DNA from 2 places in the Elizabethkingia bruuniana genome. Region 1 is predicted to be linked to the other one. Evidence: riboswitches for the same ligand, from Rfam matches in the RefSeq annotation. Region 1 holds a riboswitch; the other holds the start of a gene.
What was found. Region 1 has a riboswitch for thiamine pyrophosphate ahead of thiM (hydroxyethylthiazole kinase). Riboswitches for the same ligand answer to the same signal wherever they lie in the genome.

Region 1 (9,496 bases):
TCTATCTCGGAAGTTTTTATATAAGCAATCTGATCTGTGAAAATTCGGCTTTTCCCCAGATTGGTATTCCATTCTAAAAAATTATTCTTAGGAACCTCTACAAATTCTTTAGCCTTTGCAAATGCCTGTTGAAGCCGTTCTTTCTTTATGGGTTTTCTTACATAATCCACTACATTAAGATCAAAAGCCTCTGCTGCATATTCTTTATAAGCGGTTGTAAATATGATCTTTTTATGGGAAATAAGTTCAGCAACCTGTAATCCGTTTAATCCCGGCATTTCGATGTCCAGAATACACAAATCACAATCGATATCATTGATCTCTTCGAGGAAATATTTCGGATTATTAAATACCCGAACGACCTCTACCCCTTCTATTTGTTCACAAAGGAGCTTTAGATAACTTATAGCCAGAAGCTCATCATCGAGTATAACGCACCTGATTGTATTTGTCATTAAGATCAATTTTTAAATATGCAGTATATATATTGTTATGGGTTTCTTTACTTATAGAAAATTTCTTTTTGTAGAGCATTTTAAGTCTCTGCTCCAGAGATTCTCCTCCGAAACCGCTATTCCCTTTTTGTAAAGGTGATTTTGGAGAAATTCTGTTCTCTACTTTTATTTCCAGAACGCCACTTTTCAAGGAAAGCAAAACAAAAATAAAAGAATCATCGGCCAGAAAATCCGTATGTTTAAAAGCATTTTCAATAAAATCAACTGTAATCAGCGGAGCTAAAACTTTCTCTTTATATACAGGATCCTGTTTATCAATCTGTGACTTTATTCTAAAGTCAAATAGCGGATTAACTTTTATTTTATTGATTTCTATCAGATTGCTCGTAAAGTCCAGTTCACTTTCAGGCGTTACAAACTTCTCGCTGCTTTCATACAAAATATAATCCAGCACTCCCGACAATTTATCAAGAGACACATAAGTCTGATAGGCATGAGACTGAACTGAATTAAGAATATTTTTAAAAAGATGCGGATTGAGTTTCGTTTCTATATAGTCCAAACGGATATTTCCTAACCTGTTTTTCAGCACTTTTTTATCTTCTGTTAAGGCCTTTTTCTCTTTTTGTAATATACTAATCTTATAGATTAGATATCCTGTTATAACTAATAACAGGAGTATTAACAACAGAACTAATGTATTCCCGGAAAGCACAATTCCTTCATGATTCATAAATCACTTCTTGTATGGTGCAAAGATATAGCTTAATTCATTACAAAATATTCGCCTGATTTTAGGTCAGGTAAAAGTTTACAAACACAAATTAATATATTACAAGTATTGTTTTACGGTAAAAATATTTCTAACATTTAGCCATTAAGATAATTAAGGTTTAAGTGAACATTGCTAAGCGTTAATGGCTTCGCGTTCCTTAAAAAACTGGACAACTGGCAAGAAAACATTGCGGTTGAAGTTTGAAAATTTATAAATACAAGTCCACAATTTTATGGCACAGGAAAATCAAAGATTCAGCCTTGCCAAGGCTACTGTGTCTTAAAAAAACAGAGGAATATAAACGTAACCTGTGACTTAGTGTTAAAATTCACCACAGCTTCAGAATTCAAACAAATTGTTATCTGTAAAAAGTTTTATACATTTGTGTACGCTTTAGGGGTATTCTGAAAAGAATTGAGAGAGTCCCTTTGAACCTGATACGGCTTACACCGACGTAGGGAAAAGCAAAAAGAAAGCTTTCAAGCTTTTGCTTTTGTTTCAGATACTTTCCTAAGGCCAGTTTAATTAATGACTATGGAAGAAATACTCTGGAAACACATTCTGTCAGTAAGACAAAAATCCCCACTTGTACATAACATAACCAATTTTGTGGTCATGAACAATACGGCTAATGCATTATTAGCTGTAGGAGCCTCTCCTATTATGGCTCATGCCTCTTCTGAAGTAAAAGAAATGGTTAATATATCTTCAGCTTTAGTTATTAATATCGGAACCCTTGATGAGACATGGACAGAGTCCATGTTAATTGCTGCGGAAGAAGCCTCTTCACTTGAAAAACCATGGATATTAGACCCGGTGGGTGCCGGAGCAACAACTTTTAGAGATGCTACACTTAGCAAGTTGCTGCATTGCCACCCAACTGTAATCCGTGGAAACGCTTCCGAAATTATTGCACTTGCAAAAGCTAACAAAACCACAACTAAAGGTGTAGATAGTACTAAAGCAAGCCTGGAAGCTCTAGATTCAGCAAAAATTCTCAATGAGCAATATGGAGCTATTATCTGCATTTCCGGAGAGAAAGATATTATTATCGACAGAGAGAAAATTATATTTATTAGTAACGGACATTCACTAATGACAAAAGTTACCGGATTAGGCTGCTCCGCATCTGCACTAATAGGAGCTTTTATCGGTTGTATTGAGAATAAAACTGAAGCTACCGCTGCCGCAATGGCATTATTGGGAATTTCAGGAGAAGTTGCTGTACAAGAAAGTAAAGGACCCGGAAGTTTACAAATGAACCTCATTGATAAACTTTACAACATAACTAAGGAAGAATTCATAAGCCATATAAAAATATCGATGTCATGAGTATAACTTCTTTATTTCCCTATCAACTCTATTTAGTGATCTCTGAAGAAGCCTGCAAAGGCAAAAATTTTCTTGAAGTAGCTGAAGAGTCTATTCTGGGCGGCGTAGACATTATTCAGCTTCGCGAAAAACACTGTACTACTGCAGATTTTATAAGAAAATCACAGCAGCTAAAGGATATAACAGATAAGTATAATATTCCGTTGATTATAAATGATAATTCCGAAGTTGCCAAAACGTTAAATACTCACGGTATTCATGTTGGGAACAACGATATTTCTCCGGTAGAGCTCAGACAACAAGATTTCTGGAAGAATAAACTTATCGGCTATTCCATTGAATATGCAGATCAGCTTTATAATGAACATACACAAACATCCGATTATCTCGGAATAAGTCCTGTATTTGCGACAACAACCAAAACCGATACCGTAACAGAATGGGGACTGGAAGGCATTACAAAAATCCGTTCCATTACCACTAAACCATTGGTTGCCATTGGAAACATCTCATTACAAAATGCAACTGAAGTAATACAAGCCGGTGCAGATTGTATCGCTGTTGTTTCAGCTATTTGCAGTGCTAATGATCCACAAAAAGCAGCTTATGCACTTAAAAACAAAATTTTAAAATGAAAAAATATACAAGTCCGTCTGTCTTAACCATAGCAGGTTTTGATGGTAGTGGCGGCGCCGGAATTCAGGCGGATATCAAAACTTTTTCAGCCTTAGGCTGTTTTGCTACGTCTGTATTGACTGCTCTTCCGGTACAAAATACACAGGGTGTACGAAAAATATATTCAATCCCGGAAGAAGCTGTTGCAGATCAGATTGAAGCGATACTGGACGACATTTTCCCCTCAGCTATTAAAATAGGTATGGTACATACTCCACAATTAGTAGATATTATTGCCAATACCCTGAATAAATACGATAAAGTACCTATTGTATTCGATCCCGTAATGGTAGCCACCAGCGGGCATAGACTTATAGAAGAGGAAACTATTACAGCTATTGTTCAGAGGTTATTTCCAGTTGCTGACGTTATAACCCCTAATATGGATGAAGCATCAATTTTGGCTAATATGCAGGTAAAAACATTAGATGATATGTATACCGCAGGCAAAAGAATATTAGATCTGGGATGTAAAAGTGCTCTACTAAAAGGAGGGCACCAGGAAACAGATATAATAACTTCATTATATTTTGATGAATCAGGGAAAATATCTTCTTTTGAAACTGAAAAATTCCAAACCAACAATACTCATGGCTCAGGATGTACTTTATCCTCAGCTATTGCAGCTTATTTAGCACAAGGCAAAAATATATCCGATGCTGTTTCGCTGGGGCAACAATATGTTTTTGAAGCTATAAAAAGCGCAAAGGATTTAAAAATAGGCAAAGGAAATGGCCCGCTTAATCATTTTTTCAACCCTCAAAAATTAATTATACATGAAATGGTCTGAATATACCTGGAAGCAAATAGAAGAATATTATCAGTCGATACTTGTAATGCCTTTTGTTAAAGAATTGGCGGAAGGAAGTCTCTCAAAAGAGAAATTTCAGTTTTATATGGCTCAGGATTCTTTATACCTCGAGCATTTCGGACGTGCACTTGCAATAATAGGAGCCAGAGCATATAATATTAATGATGTTTTATCTTATATGCGTTTTGCAGAAAATGCTATCGTTGTAGAAAATGCATTACACGAGTCTTATTTCAAAGATTTCGATGTTAAAGAAAAAGGGAAAATGCAGCCTGTTTGTCATCACTATGTTCATTTCTTAAAAAGTACTGCTGCATTAGACGCTGTGGAAATTGCAATGGCAGCTGTCCTACCGTGCTTCTGGATTTATCAAAAAGTAGGTGATTATATATATGAGCATAAAAAAACAGATAACAATCCATATAAGAAATGGATTGACACTTATAGCGGTGAAGAGTTTGCACTTGCGGTTCGGCAAGCTATTGAAATTTGTGATAGAGCAGCCGAGGCAACCACTCCGGAAATCAGAGCTAAAATGACAGAAGCCTTCATTACAGCAACACAAATGGAATATTATTTCTGGCAGGCAGCCTACGAACTAAAATCCTGGATATAAAAATAAAGCCCTGAGAAATTCAGGGTTTGTCTTATTTATGATAAGAAACGGACATTATAATTAATAAAAAATAAAATTTAAATATCTGATTTAATTATATTTACATATAATCCATAAGATAAAATCAATATGATTGGTATTATAGCAGAGCTGGCTATTTCATGGCTTTTACTTTGGTTGTTTGCCAAAACTAATCTGGAAGTTTTAGGGCTTCTTCCATCAAAAAACAGATTAATTAATGCTGGTATCGGCTTATTATTATCCGGAATATGCTGTATAATCTACCATGTATTGAAAACATATCCCGCAGATAACAATTGGATACTAAATAAACAAATTTCTTTTACAGCCATATTAAAAAGTACCTGGTGGACTTTTAAATCAGTACTATTTGAAGAGCTTATATTCAGAGGTGCTATTTTATATTTGCTAACAAGGACATTGAGTGTAAAAACATCATGTTTTTTATCCGCTATTGCTTTCGGAATTTATCATCTTTTTTCCTATAATGCCTTTGGTAATCCTGTACAGATGGTTATTGTATTCTTAATGACAGCAATTTTAGGTCTTGCATTAGCTTATAGTTTTACTAAAACTCAATCCCTTTACTTGCCTGTTAGCTTACATTTCGGATGGAATTTCTTTAATATTGTTATTTTCTCAAGCGGTCCACTTGGATCACAACTCTTTATAAAAGCAAATGCAAATAAATTACAAGATGGCTTATCATTAGTAATCTTAGTATTTCAGGCAATAGCATTACCTCTTCTTATATGGTGGTATTTAAGCTATATTTCAAAAAAGCCTAAACAGATTTAAATTTCTATCTAGGCTTCATTAAAGGTTATTCATTTGTAGATGATTTCATATCATCTATATCTTTTTTCCTCTTTTTAATAAATTCAGTTGGGCGAAGTCCATTAATTTCCTGAAATAAATCGGAAAAATTCTGCCTTGAAGCTATTCCACATTCATCTGATAAACTCTGAATTGTATAATTGAGATATTTTTCATTTTCATACATCAGTTGTGTGATATAATTTATTCTCAGGATCCCTAGATATCTACTAAAGTTCATCCCCTTTGTCTCATTAATAAATTGAGAAAGGTAAGTACTGTTTGTTTCAAAAGTACCTGCAAGTTTATTTAATGTAACTCCTTTTTCGAGGAATTGTTTTTCTTTTTCAAACTTTTCTAATTTATCCTGAAGATCTTTATAAACTTCTTCACTCATTGTTGATTTACTCTGAGATGAAATGTTCTCATATGGAACTGAAGACGGTTCTGGTTCTATATGATGCTGGAGATTATCTTCAAGTTTCTTATACTTTGTTTTAATTTTCTTTTCGTTCTGATAGTATTTCCAGACATTATAAACTAGTACACTCACTATTATGCACAAAAGAATAATCATACCCAGTCCCCACTTATTTTGACTCTCCAATTTATTCTGGATATCCATAAGATTCTGCGTATCATATTCTCTATGTATTTTAGAAGATAAATAGGTGAAATCTCTGGTTAAAATTCCATCAGCTTTTAACAGAACCTTTGTATAATATAGTTCTTGTGCATGATCATTATGTTTCCTATAATAGCTAATCAAAAGTTCATAATTATCCCTTAATTCCGGAAATATAAAATTGTGCTTTTGAAAAATTGAATCTACTTTTTTAAACTGTTCTACTGCTTCATCTTCTTTACGAAGCCCCATATAACTTTTACCTATGTAGAAATCTACAACTGCAATCCACGCAAAATCATTATTACTTTCCATTACAGGAATAGTTTGATTAAAAGTTTGGATTGCTTTACTAAACTGACCTTCTTGGAATTCTAAAGTACCTCTACACTTTAATAGATATGCCTTCTCTAATGAAAACTCATTTTTCTTATCTCTATTAATAAATGCTAGTCCTTTCTCGGTTAAAAATTTAGCTTTTTCAAAATTCCCAAGATGGATATAACAAACTATAGCAAGATGCAAACTATTAAGATATATTCTACTATTATTATAAATTTCATTTGGATGATAATTCCCTGTTGTTCTTGGTTCAAAATATCCAATACATTCATTAAAGAGTTCTAATGCATCATTATAATAACCTAAATAACTTTTAACAACACCTAAAAAGTAGATTAATTGATTTTTCTGATAATCGTTATTTCCTTTTTTAGAGTATTCATATGCTTTCAGATATTCGTCTAAAGCTGACTTATATTTTTTATAATTGTAATAATAAATAGATCCTTTTACCAGATATGCCCTACTAATAAGATCATTATTCATAGTTTTCTTTGCTACCGCAATACTACTATCTGCATATATAAATTTATTTTCAGCTGTTGGAGAATAATAGAAAGCATCTTCATAGGCATGCATTAATTCTTCATTATTCTTTTCTTTTTTTGCTTTTTGGATTAGTACCTTAACTGTACTAAGTGCTCTTTCATCATTTTCCTCTAAATTTTCATATTTTTTTCTCAAATCATCGTATGATTGAGCCTTCAAATTTTCAACCTGAAAAATAAAAATTAGTAATAAAAAGTAAGATATGTATTTTTTTATACGCATTGCTGTTTAAAGTGTGCAATTTATTTACATCAAAAATAATGAAAAAGCATCAAATAATAATATATACATCATAAAATTAAATAATAATATTTCATCACGAAACAAAAGATAAACACTTGAATACCATCTTTTTATAATTTTAATCATTGTCCTAATTTATAAATAAGGACGTCTTTATCTATAAATTAACTAATATAGGACTACTATTTCTTGTGGTTCAGAATATTCTCCCATAATTTAGTCGAAGCAAAAAGAAAGAAAAATTGACCTTTGTAAAATCAGGTCAAATATAAAATAAAATCAATTATGAAAAAGTTAATCTTATTAATAGCAACTGGTATTCTATTACTATCAAATACAGGTTATAGAGAAGCAGAAGAGCTTGGCACTATAGGATCTACTCAAAATAATAATACAGCTAGTGCAAATGACACCAAATTAACAAATGATAGTATAATTAGGAACTTAAAAGAGCAGGCAGTTCCAGAAAAGAAAAAAATAAGTCCTATTTCAGAAACTGCAGAGTCTAGCGATACTCCTCCTATAAAAGATAAAATACGCTATTAGAATTAGACCAATTTCACATTCATCATACATTTTAATCTTCTTCTTTATGGGGGTTTTCCTACTTGCGAGAGCACTTTTTGGAAAACCTCTGTTAAAGAGGTTCTTTCGTTTATAGCTTTATAGTTCTTTTCAGAAATATTTCTAAGATCAAGAACCCTCTCGTTTAAATACTCTATAATTCAATTTCAGTTATACATAGAATATTGTTTGGGATTCATTCCAATGTGTTGCTTAAATATCCTGGAAAAGTGCCCCAGATTGGTAAATCCTAACTTATACCCTACTTCCGAAACCGAATATTTCTTTTCTTTCAATAATATAGTAGCTTCTTTCATTCTTAAACCTTGATAGTAGCTAAAAATACTATTACCAAATATCTGACTAAATAAACGTTTCAGTTTTGTAGAACTCATTCCTGCATGAACAGATAATTCACTAATAACCGGGGGCACACCCAGATCTCCAATGATTAATGCTCTAATCTTATAAATAGCTTCTATATCATGAATGTTTAAGGCATAAAGTCGTTTTTCATCCCGTTTATTCAACTCTATCAATAGCCTGCAAATAAGTTCTTCTGCTTTTACTCTTAAGAAAAATAACTCAAAGACCTCATCGGTATTTTCTGAAATTATATCATTAACGGTTTCCAGCAAAGACGGATAAAGTATTTGTTCAAAAAGATAAGGTTGTGCATTTTGTAGCAAACCTTTTAAAATAGGGGACTGTTCATAAGTGTAAAATAAATTATTCAGATAATGAGCATCTATTTCTATATTAATGGTAGCAGTATTAGAATGAATAGAAATAGCCTCGTCAGTATTCAATCGACTGGTTCCAATCATAACAGAAGGGATTCCTGATTTTGAGAAAACATTCTGAAATTTAAAAAATATCATTTTTCTGGTGGTATCTATATCCGGATTCTCAATAACCAAATCTTCATAAAGCTCATAATTACTAATAATCATTCGGATATGTTCATTAAAAACAAAACCTCGACAATATCCCTTACCAAATCTAGCAGGGATTTCTAACTTTCTATTTTCTACTTCTACTCCCAACAGATTGGAGAAAAGCTTAATAACTTTTGGAATCGTAATATCTTTCATTCAACAAAAGTCTTTTACGACTATTTTCATGTCTAATATAATTATTTTGTCCGTAATAATACTTTGAAATTTGTATCATAATCAAATAATACAAAAATAATGTTACTAAAAGATAAAACAATAGCCATTATTGGAGCCGGTCCGGTAGGGCTAACTATCGCAAAATTATTACAACAAAAAGGAGTTAATGTAAATATTTATGAAAGGGATAAAGATTCCCAAACAAGGATTTGGGGAGGAACCCTCGATATTCATAAAGATTCAGGTCAGAAGACCCTTAAAGAAGCAGGGTTATTAGAGAAATACTTTGCTCTGGCAACACCAATGGGAGCAACAATTACCGATGAGAAAGGAAACATCTTATCTGTAAAACAGGTTACGTTGGATAATCAATATGACAACCCCGAAATTAACCGAAATACACTAAGAACAATGCTATTGGACAATCTAACTGAGAATACTGTTATTTGGGATCAAAAATGTATTCATACTGAAGTAAGCCAAGACAAGTGGTTATTACATTTTGAAAATGGAACCTATGCTCTTGCTGATTTTGTAATTGAAGCAAATGGTGGCAT
Region 2 (9,496 bases), 1.9 Mb from region 1:
AAGCTTATGTAGTGAAAGTTTTCATTATATTTGCCTCATAAAATTAAAAAAACAGAAATTTTATGAAGAAATTACTTTTTACTTCTGCATTAGCACTATCTACGCTTTCATTTGCCCAGATAGACTTTAACAACACCAGATTTGGGGTTACTGCAGGGCTTAACCGTTCAGGAGTGAGCAATGCACACAGACCATCAGGAGCAAGATATACTTTTCAGGCAGGTGGATTAGCCTTAATCCCGATAGGAACTGCTAATCAGTTTTTCTTACAGCCAGAGGTATTATTCTACGGTGCTGGTGAAACAGGAAAGGATAGCGATTTTAAGAACGGAGATCGTAATGCTAATGGTTATAATGCAGTATATGCAAATAACTACATCAGCGTTCCGGTATACTTCAAAGCTTATTTCTCTGAAGCACCATCTGAGTTTTTTGCAATGGCAGGCCCAAGATTTAACTTCCTGGTAAACCAGAATGTTAAAAATGTTCCTCAAGATAGACCTTACTATGATCCTGATTATAGTGGAACTAGCAATTTTAATGGTAAAGCGGCAAGCTTTAACTTTGGAATCGGATTAGGAATAGGGTATAGCCTTAAAAGAGAGTGGGAATTCACAATTAAGTATGACTTAGGACTTACCAATACTTACAAAGGTTTAGTAAATGAATTAAGCTCTAAGAGCAAATCTGAACAGGTAGCGAGCGTTGGTGTTAGCTATATCTTCAAATAAGACAAATAACATTAAGACATAAAAAAATCCCGGGTTAACGGGATTTTTTATTTTACAGATCTGTCTGTTGAATTTTAATATTTCTAATTTCGTACTTCTAACTTCATAATTAGCTAGCTTCTGATCCATTTCCAAAGCTCTTTTACCGAAGCTTTGTTGCCATACATCAGAATACCCACACGGTAGATTTTTCCTGCTACAAAGATCATAAACAGAGCTGATGCGGCAAGTAATGCCATGGAAAGTAATAATTGCCACATAGGTACACCAAATGGTATTCTGGCAATCATAGCAACCGGTGATGTCAACGGAATTATAGACAGCCAGAAAGCTAAAGGACCTTCAGGGTTATTCATAATACTAAAGCTGCCATATAAGCTCAGCATTAGTGGTAAAATCGCAAATAATGTGAATTGCTGAGTTTCTGTTTCATTGTCTACGGCAGAGCCTACAGCAGCATAAATAGAGCTGTAGAAGATGTACCCTAAAAGGAAGTAGAATATAAATACACCGATAATAGTTACATAATCCATACCCAGAAGACTGTGAGATACCATAGTAAAGATCTCCTGAATATTTCCTAGTTTATCCATTGGGCCGGCTGCTGCAACCGAGTATTTCTGATTAAAAAATACGGCAGCACTTACCGTCATAGCAATCCATATAATAAACTGTGTAAGGGCTACCAAGGTTACGCCCAGAATTTTTCCCATCATTAGCTCAAAAGGCTTTACAGACGAAATAATAATCTCTACAACACGGTTGTTTTTTTCTTCCAGTACACTACGCATTACCCGTACACCATACATAATGATAAACATAAATGTAGCATACATAAGGATACCCGCTAATGCAGATTTTACGCCAAAAAGAAAGGCATCATCATCTTGCTTTTTCTCCTTTAGGTTCTCCGTATTCAGTGTGAAATTCTGATTCAGATTCAGAATCTGTGATTCCTTTATACCAAGTTCCTTTATTTTAAGCTTTCTGATTTCATCAGAAATAGCGGAAGAAATTTCTTTACGGGAATCAAAGCCTATCTGTTTATTCGTGTACAGTTTTGTTTGTGTTTCCAGTTTACTGTAGTCGTTATCTTCCAGTCTTGGAATAACCAAAAGTCCATCTATAGCTTCTGTTTCTGTTAATGTTCCCTTTATTGTTCCTGCACTTTTTTCAGAGACATATTGGTAGGTAATATCACCTGAATTTTTCATTTTGGAAAAACTCTGACTGTTATCTACTACTGCGATGTTATAATGGGTTTTGTTCGCTTTGAACATGTAAGTAATGACAGCGCCAAACAACAAAAGTAGGATAGGTGCCATAAGGGTAAGTACAACAAAAGATTTTTTCTTTACCTGGGTAAGGTATTCTCTTTTGGTAATAAGTATAATATTTTTCATAAGTTCAGTCGTTGGGTTCGAGATTTACTTTACAGCATTAATGAATACTTCATTCATACTTGGGATTTTCTCTTCAAAAACCCTCACCTTTCCAGTTTTTAACAGCTCTTCCAGCAGGATATTAGAATTGCTTTCATTTCGAATTTGGAAACTAATTAGTCCGTTTTCCTGAATAATATTATCCGGTGTATATCTGGTCTTAAAGTTTTCAAAGTTGTCAGATTGCAGGTCTGTCAATACTACATTAAACAGGTTTTGTTTAAACTGCTCACGGACATCGAATACCTTTCCGTCCAGTATTTTATTCGACTGGTTAATCAGGGCAACATAATCACACATTTCTTCTACTGATTCCATTCGGTGCGTAGACAGGATAATTGTCGTTCCCTGTTCTTTCAATTGCAAAATTTTATCTTTAATCAGATTGGCATTTACAGGATCAAATCCTGAAAAAGGTTCATCCAGAATTAACAATTTAGGCTGATGCAGAACAGTTACCACAAATTGTATTTTCTGAGCCATACCTTTAGAAAGTTCAGATAGCTTTTTCTTCCACCACTGGTCTATATTCAACTGTTCAAACCAATATTTAGCTTGTGTAATAGCATCGTGTTTAGACATACCTTTTAGCTCTCCAAAATAGGTGAGCTGATCTCCGATGGTCATGTTTTTATACAAACCACGCTCTTCAGGCATGTATCCAATCTTTTGAATATGCTCAGGGCTTAACTTTTGGCCGTCAATAAAAATTTCTCCGCTGTCAGGCTGCGTGATCTGATTAATAATACGAATAAATGATGTTTTTCCGGCACCGTTAGGTCCCAGAAGACCGTAAATACTTCCTTTTGGAACTTCGATACTGAAGTTGTTGAGTGCTACCTTTTTACCTGCATTATAGGTTTTAGTAACATTTATAGCTTTTAGCATTATTATTTTTTCTTGTTAGTCTCTCTTTTCAGAATTTGTTACAGAGGTCGGATCGCATTTTTAAGCACATAGATACATAGGTTTAACTTTGAAAAGTATTGGATAGTCGCCTGGGTAGGACATAGCTGTTAAAAGTTATAATACTTACCTCTGTGTGAAAATTTATTTTTCCTGTGTGACCTCATAGTTTAATGATTTTTATCTTTCTATGTGGTTTTCTACTTGTAGATATATACCTCTATTTCGCCTTTATCGGTTACTGTTCCGCGGTACATTCCTTCGGTATTGAAAGGCATTGCTACATTTCCATCTTTATCCAGTGCGATAAGGCCTCCGTTTCCACCTAGTTTTCCAATTTCATCAATACTTTCCTGTGTTGCTTCAGTAACAGGTTTATGAAGATATTTCATACGGTCTGCAGCTGTTTTAGAAGCTACTGTACGGATAAAAAATTCTCCCCATCCTGTCCCGGAAATTCCTACCTGTTCATTAGCATAGGTTCCGGCACCAATAATAGGCGAATCACCGATTCGGCCGTACTTTTTGTTGGTCATACCTCCTGTAGAAGTTCCGGCAGCAATATTTCCGTTTTTGTCGAGCGCTACAGCACCGACAGTACCAAATTTATGATCAACAATAAAATAGTCAGGATACTGTTCTTTATTGTTTAGGCTTGTTTTCTTAGTAGTTTCCATAGCCTTTACTTTTTGAAGGCTATTCCATGCTTTTTCCGTCCAGAAATATTTAGGATCTACAATTTCCAGTTTCTGCTCTTTTGCAAATTTCTCTGCTCCGGGGCCAGCCATCATGACATGTTCCGATTTATCCATAACAGCTCTTGCAGCCAAAATTGGATTTTTTATAGTGGTAACACCAGCAACAGCACCAGCTTTTTGATCCTTTCCGTTCATAATGGAAGCATCCAGTTCATTTCTTCCCTCATTAGTAAAGACAGCACCTTTTCCGGCGTTAAACAAAGGTGAATCCTCCATAACCATAATAGCTGCAGATACTGCATCTAAAGAAGATTTACCGTTTTTGATCTCGGCATATCCCTTTTGTAAGGCTTCTGTAAGTTTTTCGCGGTATTCTTTTTCTTTTTCAGGAGAAAGGTTGGCTTTGGTTATTGTTCCGGCACCTCCGTGGATCACCATCACATACTTTTTCTGGGCAAATGTTAGTGTCCCGAAAACTAATAAAGGAAATATAAACTTCTTCATTATGTAATAAATAACTCCAAATTTACATGAAATTTTCTATTTCTAAAATAATAGCAGGGAGTAATTAATGACTATCTGAATAAAGAATTTCAGAGATCATAAACAACCTGTCGGTTTTTTTCTATCTTTGTAATCGACTTTAGGGGTGTCTGCAAATATGCAGGCTGAGATTTTACCCTTAGAACCTGATCCGGGTCATACTGGCGTAGGGAAAAGTAAAATGTCTTCATTGGTGCTTTCTGCACTTTTGTGGCCATTCCTGAAGTTATATATCTAAAAATTATCAGGAATGGAACTTACAATTAATCACGAGAAAAGAAATTACGAGCATTTACCTTCCACATTGGAAGCACTAATACATCTGGAAGCCGGCGGCAAGTCCAAAGGTATTGCTGTAGCTGTAAACAATCAGGTTATCCCCAAGACCGACTGGGGCAATACTGTTCTTCAGGATAAAGATTCTGTTCTTATCATCACCGCAACACAAGGAGGTTAATACTAAGTAAACAATAAAAAGACAGAAAATATGAAGACAATCACCCAAACATCATTACCTAATTCTAAGAAAGTATACATCGATGGTCAGCTTTTCCCGATTAAAGTGGCAATGCGTGAGATCTCACTAAGCCAGACCAAACTTAGTTCGGGAGGTATAGAAGTCAATCCGCCGGTTACGGTATATGATACTTCAGGACCTTATACCGATGATCAGGCAGTTATAGATGTTCGTAAAGGATTACCCAGAATTCGCGAACAATGGATTCTGAACAGAGAAGATGTAAATATACTGGAAGGTATAACGTCTGAATATGGAAAAAAAAGATTGGCAGATACAAAGCTGGATGATTTGAGATTTGAGTATAGCCATAAACCAATGGTTGCCAAAGAAGGAATGAATGTAAGCCAACTTTACTATGCAAAGAAAGGCATCATTACCCCTGAAATGGAATATGTGGCCATACGCGAAAATCAGAAAATTGAGCAGCTGGAAACTTCTACCAAAGGAATGGCTGTACAACACCGTGGTGACAGCTTTGGTGCCAATACACCTAAAGGAAAGATTACACCGGAATTTGTGCGGAGCGAGATCGCTGCCGGTAGAGCAATTATACCGAATAATATCAACCATCCTGAAAGTGAACCCATGATTATCGGTCGTAATTTTCTGGTGAAGATTAATGCCAATATTGGTAACAGTGCTGTGACTTCCAATATCGAAGAGGAAGTAGAAAAAGCAGTATGGGCTTGCCGTTGGGGTGCAGATACGATTATGGATTTATCTACCGGAAAGAATATCCACGAAACACGGGAATGGATTATCAGGAATTCCCCAGTTCCCATAGGAACAGTGCCTATTTATCAGGCATTGGAGAAAGTAAAAGGTGTTGCAGAAAATCTTACCTGGGAAATTTTCAGAGATACCCTGATAGAGCAGGCAGAGCAAGGTGTTTCTTATTTTACCATTCATGCCGGAGTACTGTTACGCTATATCCACCTTACTGCAAGTCGTGTTACGGGGATTGTTTCGCGTGGCGGATCTATTATGGCTAAATGGTGTCTGTTCCACCATCAGGAGAATTTCCTGTACACGCATTTTGAAGAGATCTGCGAAATTATGAAGCGTTATGATGTTGCTTTTTCTTTGGGCGACGGATTGCGACCGGGTTCTATTGCCGATGCCAATGATGCAGCACAATTTGCGGAGTTGGAAACTTTGGGTGAGCTTACCAAGATTGCTTGGAAACACGATGTACAGGTAATGATAGAGGGACCTGGGCATGTGCCAATGCATATGATTAAAGAAAACATGGAAAAGCAGCTTGAAGAATGTGATGAAGCGCCTTTCTATACACTAGGACCATTAACAACGGATATAGCACCGGGTTATGATCATATTACTTCTGCTATTGGTGCTGCTATGATTGGTTGGTATGGCTGTGCAATGCTTTGCTATGTTACCCCAAAGGAACATTTAGGTTTACCAAATAAAAAAGATGTAAAAGACGGTGTAATTACCTACAAACTTGCAGCTCATGCAGCTGATCTTGCTAAAGGACATCCGGGAGCACAATATCGGGATAATGCATTGAGTAAAGCCCGATTTGAATTCCGTTGGGAAGACCAGTTTAACCTTTCTTTAGATCCGGACACTGCAAGAGAATTCCATGATGAAACACTACCGGCGGATGGTGCGAAAGTAGCTCATTTCTGCTCGATGTGCGGTCCTAAATTCTGTTCGATGAAGATTACACAGGAAATCAGAGATGCTGCTGAACAAGGAATGAATGAGAAGTCGAAAGAGTTTATCGAAGCAGGTAAAGAAATCTACTTATGATCATTGTTTTCTCTCCGGAACAAGAGGCAGAAAAGGAAGCCTACTGGATCAATGAACTGTTAGCTAACGGACTCGATTATTTTCATGTCAGGAAATATTGGCTGTCTGATGTTGCCATGCGCGATTATATTAGCCAAGTTGATGAAGATTACAGACATCAGCTGGTTTTGCATTCTCATTACAATCTGGCAGAAAAATTTGGAATTGTAAGATTACATTTCAGAGAAGAAAGCAGATTAAATAATGAGCATGTAAACTTTCAGGGAAAGCATATTCTGTCGACTTCCACCCATTCTATCGAAGAATTTAATGAATTGGGTACCGAATGGACTTATGCTTTCTTATCTCCAGTATTCCCGAGTATATCCAAGCAAGGTTATGGAGCAGAGCACAATATTCTGAATGAACTTAAACGAAGAACCAATAAAAATGTTCAGCTAATAGGACTGGGGGGAATAGATGAAAATAATATAGATATAGTATTAAAATCAGGAGCAGATGGTGTGGCTATGCTAGGGAATATCTGGCAAAGTCCAAACCCGCTTCAGGTATTTTTGAATTGTAAAAACAAATTTTTAAATCAATTACAGAATCAAAATCATGTTGAGTAAACTGCAATACATATCACAGGGCGTAAATGCTGAAGAGCAGGAAAGGAATATCCTGAAAGCTTTGCTTAATGGAGCTGACTGGATTCAAGTACGTTGGAAGAATTCAGATGCAGAAGCATTGCAGGAACTTTGTATAAAAGTACAAAAACATTGTAGAGAATTTGGTGCTCAATGTATCATCAATGATCACGTGAGTATAGCCAAAGCAATTGATGCAGATGGTGTACATCTGGGATTAACAGATACCACGATAACGAAAGCCCGAAATATTCTGGGAGATCATAAAATTATTGGAGGGACGGCTAATACTATTGAGGATATCAAACAACGTATTGATGAAAACTGTGATTATATAGGTTTAGGCCCTTTTCGATTTACCTCTACAAAAGAAAAATTAAGTCCAATTCTCGGGCTGGAAGGCTATAAAAACATTTTTAAACATTTTCAGGAGCAACAAATTAGCTTACCACCAGTTTTCGCTATCGGCGGCATTCAGGTAGAAGATATCAACGCTCTAAAAGATGTTGGTTTATATGGAGTCGCTGTATCCGGACTAATTGCTAAAAACCCTGAATTGGTTTCAACCATTAAAACAATATTCAATGAGTAACTTACAAATAGCAGACAGAATTTATACATCCAGATTATTTCTGGGAACAGGAAAGTTTGGGAGTATGTCCCAAATGACAGAAGCTGTAAAAGCTTCCGGATCCGAATTGGTAACAATGGCACTAAAACGTATAGACCATCAGTCGGATTCCGATGATCTATTAACCGCTTTACAGTTGCCGGAGGTTCATCTTCTGCCTAATACATCCGGAGCTAGAAATGCACAGGAAGCTGTATTGGCAGCACAACTGGCAAGAGAAGCCCTGGAAACAAACTGGCTGAAATTGGAAATACATCCTGATCCCCGTTACCTGTTACCCGATCCTATAGAAACACTGAAAGCTACTGAAGAATTGGCTAAATTAGGTTTTATCGTTATGCCCTATATACATGCTGATCCGGTATTATGCAAAAGATTGGAAAATGCAGGAACTGCTGTAGTTATGCCTTTAGGTGCACCTATAGGAAGTAATAAAGGTTTGAGAACATTGGACTTTCTGGAAATTATTATTGAGCAAAGTAATGTGCCTGTAGTGGTAGATGCCGGAATAGGAGCTCCGTCGGACGCCGCAAAAGCGATGGAAATGGGAGCAGACGCAGTTCTGGTAAACACAGCAATAGCAGTGGCAGGTGATCCTGTACAAATGGCGATAGCATTTAGAGAAGCTGTTATAGCCGGAAGAAGAGGTTATGAAGCTCAACTGGGAGACATACACTCCGGAGCAGTAGCATCCAGTCCGTTAACCTCATTTTTATAAGAGCTAATGGCTGTTAGCATAACACGAAGGCATTAAAGGCAATGAATAAGATACTGTTTTTAGACACAAGGATTTTATCCTAGGATAAAATAGTAAACATCTTAGTATGGACAGAAAAATCTTTGATTTTTCCTTTGTGTCTTAAAAGCAATGTTGAAGGTTTATATTAAATCGTGCCATTGTGTTTTGAAAAAATCAACTACATAGATACATATAGCTCATTTAGATTTTATCAAAAAATATAAGGCTTCGACAGGCTCATAGTTTTTCCGGTTTTATGTGAAGATATTATTAAGCACATATAGTTGATGTGTGAAAGTTTACTTTCCTATATCAAACTTCATTTTATATGCTTCACTCTATGTGTCTATGTGGTTTTATAAAATTTGTGCTGTTGTAGTTATTAACTGAATTATAAAAAACGAATACATGAAAACATTTAAAAATACTTTTCTGCAATATGACTGGGATCGGATAAAAGACAAAATTTATACAACCACGGAACAGCAGGTGAAAAGTGTATTGAATAAGAGAAGAAGAACTGTTGAAGATTTTATGGTATTGCTTTCTCCTGCGGCAGCCCCCTACTTGGAGACTATGGCTCAAATGGCACAAAATCTTACTCAGAAAAGATTTGGTAAAGTTATACAGATGTATGCACCATTATACCTGAGTAACGAATGCCAGAATATCTGTACCTATTGTGGTTTTAGTCTGGATAATAAGATCAGGCGTAAAACACTGTCCAATACAGAAATTATAATAGAAGCAATGGCACTGAAAACAATGGGAGTAAACCATGTCCTGCTGGTGAGCGGGGAGGCTAATAAAACAGTGGGTATAGAATATTTTCTAAATGCTATCAAGCTGCTTCGGCCTTACTTTGCCAATATTTCTGTTGA

Region 2: it holds a riboswitch for thiamine pyrophosphate, as region 1 does, so the genes downstream of both, thiS (sulfur carrier protein ThiS) here and thiM (hydroxyethylthiazole kinase) in region 1, are expected to answer to the same signal.

Annotation. Positions count from the first base shown of each region.
Region 1 covers NZ_CP014337.1:2,538,160-2,547,655, forward strand. Annotated here, with positions in the region: gene AYC65_RS11790 (LytR/AlgR family response regulator transcription factor) at 1-455, opposite strand, end outside; gene AYC65_RS11795 (histidine kinase) at 421-1,188, opposite strand; TPP riboswitch at 1,616-1,708, shown strand; gene thiM (hydroxyethylthiazole kinase) at 1,759-2,562, shown strand; gene thiE (thiamine phosphate synthase) at 2,559-3,197, shown strand; gene thiD (bifunctional hydroxymethylpyrimidine kinase/phosphomethylpyrimidine kinase) at 3,194-4,027, shown strand; gene tenA (thiaminase II) at 4,014-4,664, shown strand; gene AYC65_RS11820 (CPBP family glutamic-type intramembrane protease) at 4,794-5,483, shown strand; gene AYC65_RS11825 (helix-turn-helix domain-containing protein) at 5,509-7,176, opposite strand; gene AYC65_RS11830 (hypothetical protein) at 7,546-7,806, shown strand; gene AYC65_RS11835 (helix-turn-helix domain-containing protein) at 7,992-8,918, opposite strand; gene AYC65_RS11840 (FAD-dependent oxidoreductase) at 9,018-9,496, shown strand, end outside.
Region 2 covers NZ_CP014337.1:677,565-687,060, forward strand. Annotated here, with positions in the region: gene AYC65_RS03280 (porin family protein) at 63-731, shown strand; gene AYC65_RS03285 (ABC transporter permease) at 845-2,134, opposite strand; gene AYC65_RS03290 (ABC transporter ATP-binding protein) at 2,159-3,061, opposite strand; gene AYC65_RS03295 (isoaspartyl peptidase/L-asparaginase family protein) at 3,280-4,281, opposite strand; TPP riboswitch at 4,413-4,510, shown strand; gene thiS (sulfur carrier protein ThiS) at 4,571-4,777, shown strand; gene thiC (phosphomethylpyrimidine synthase ThiC) at 4,808-6,616, shown strand; gene AYC65_RS03310 (thiamine phosphate synthase) at 6,613-7,227, shown strand; gene AYC65_RS03315 (thiamine phosphate synthase) at 7,217-7,837, shown strand; gene AYC65_RS03320 (thiazole synthase) at 7,830-8,594, shown strand; gene thiH (2-iminoacetate synthase ThiH) at 9,024-9,496, shown strand, end outside.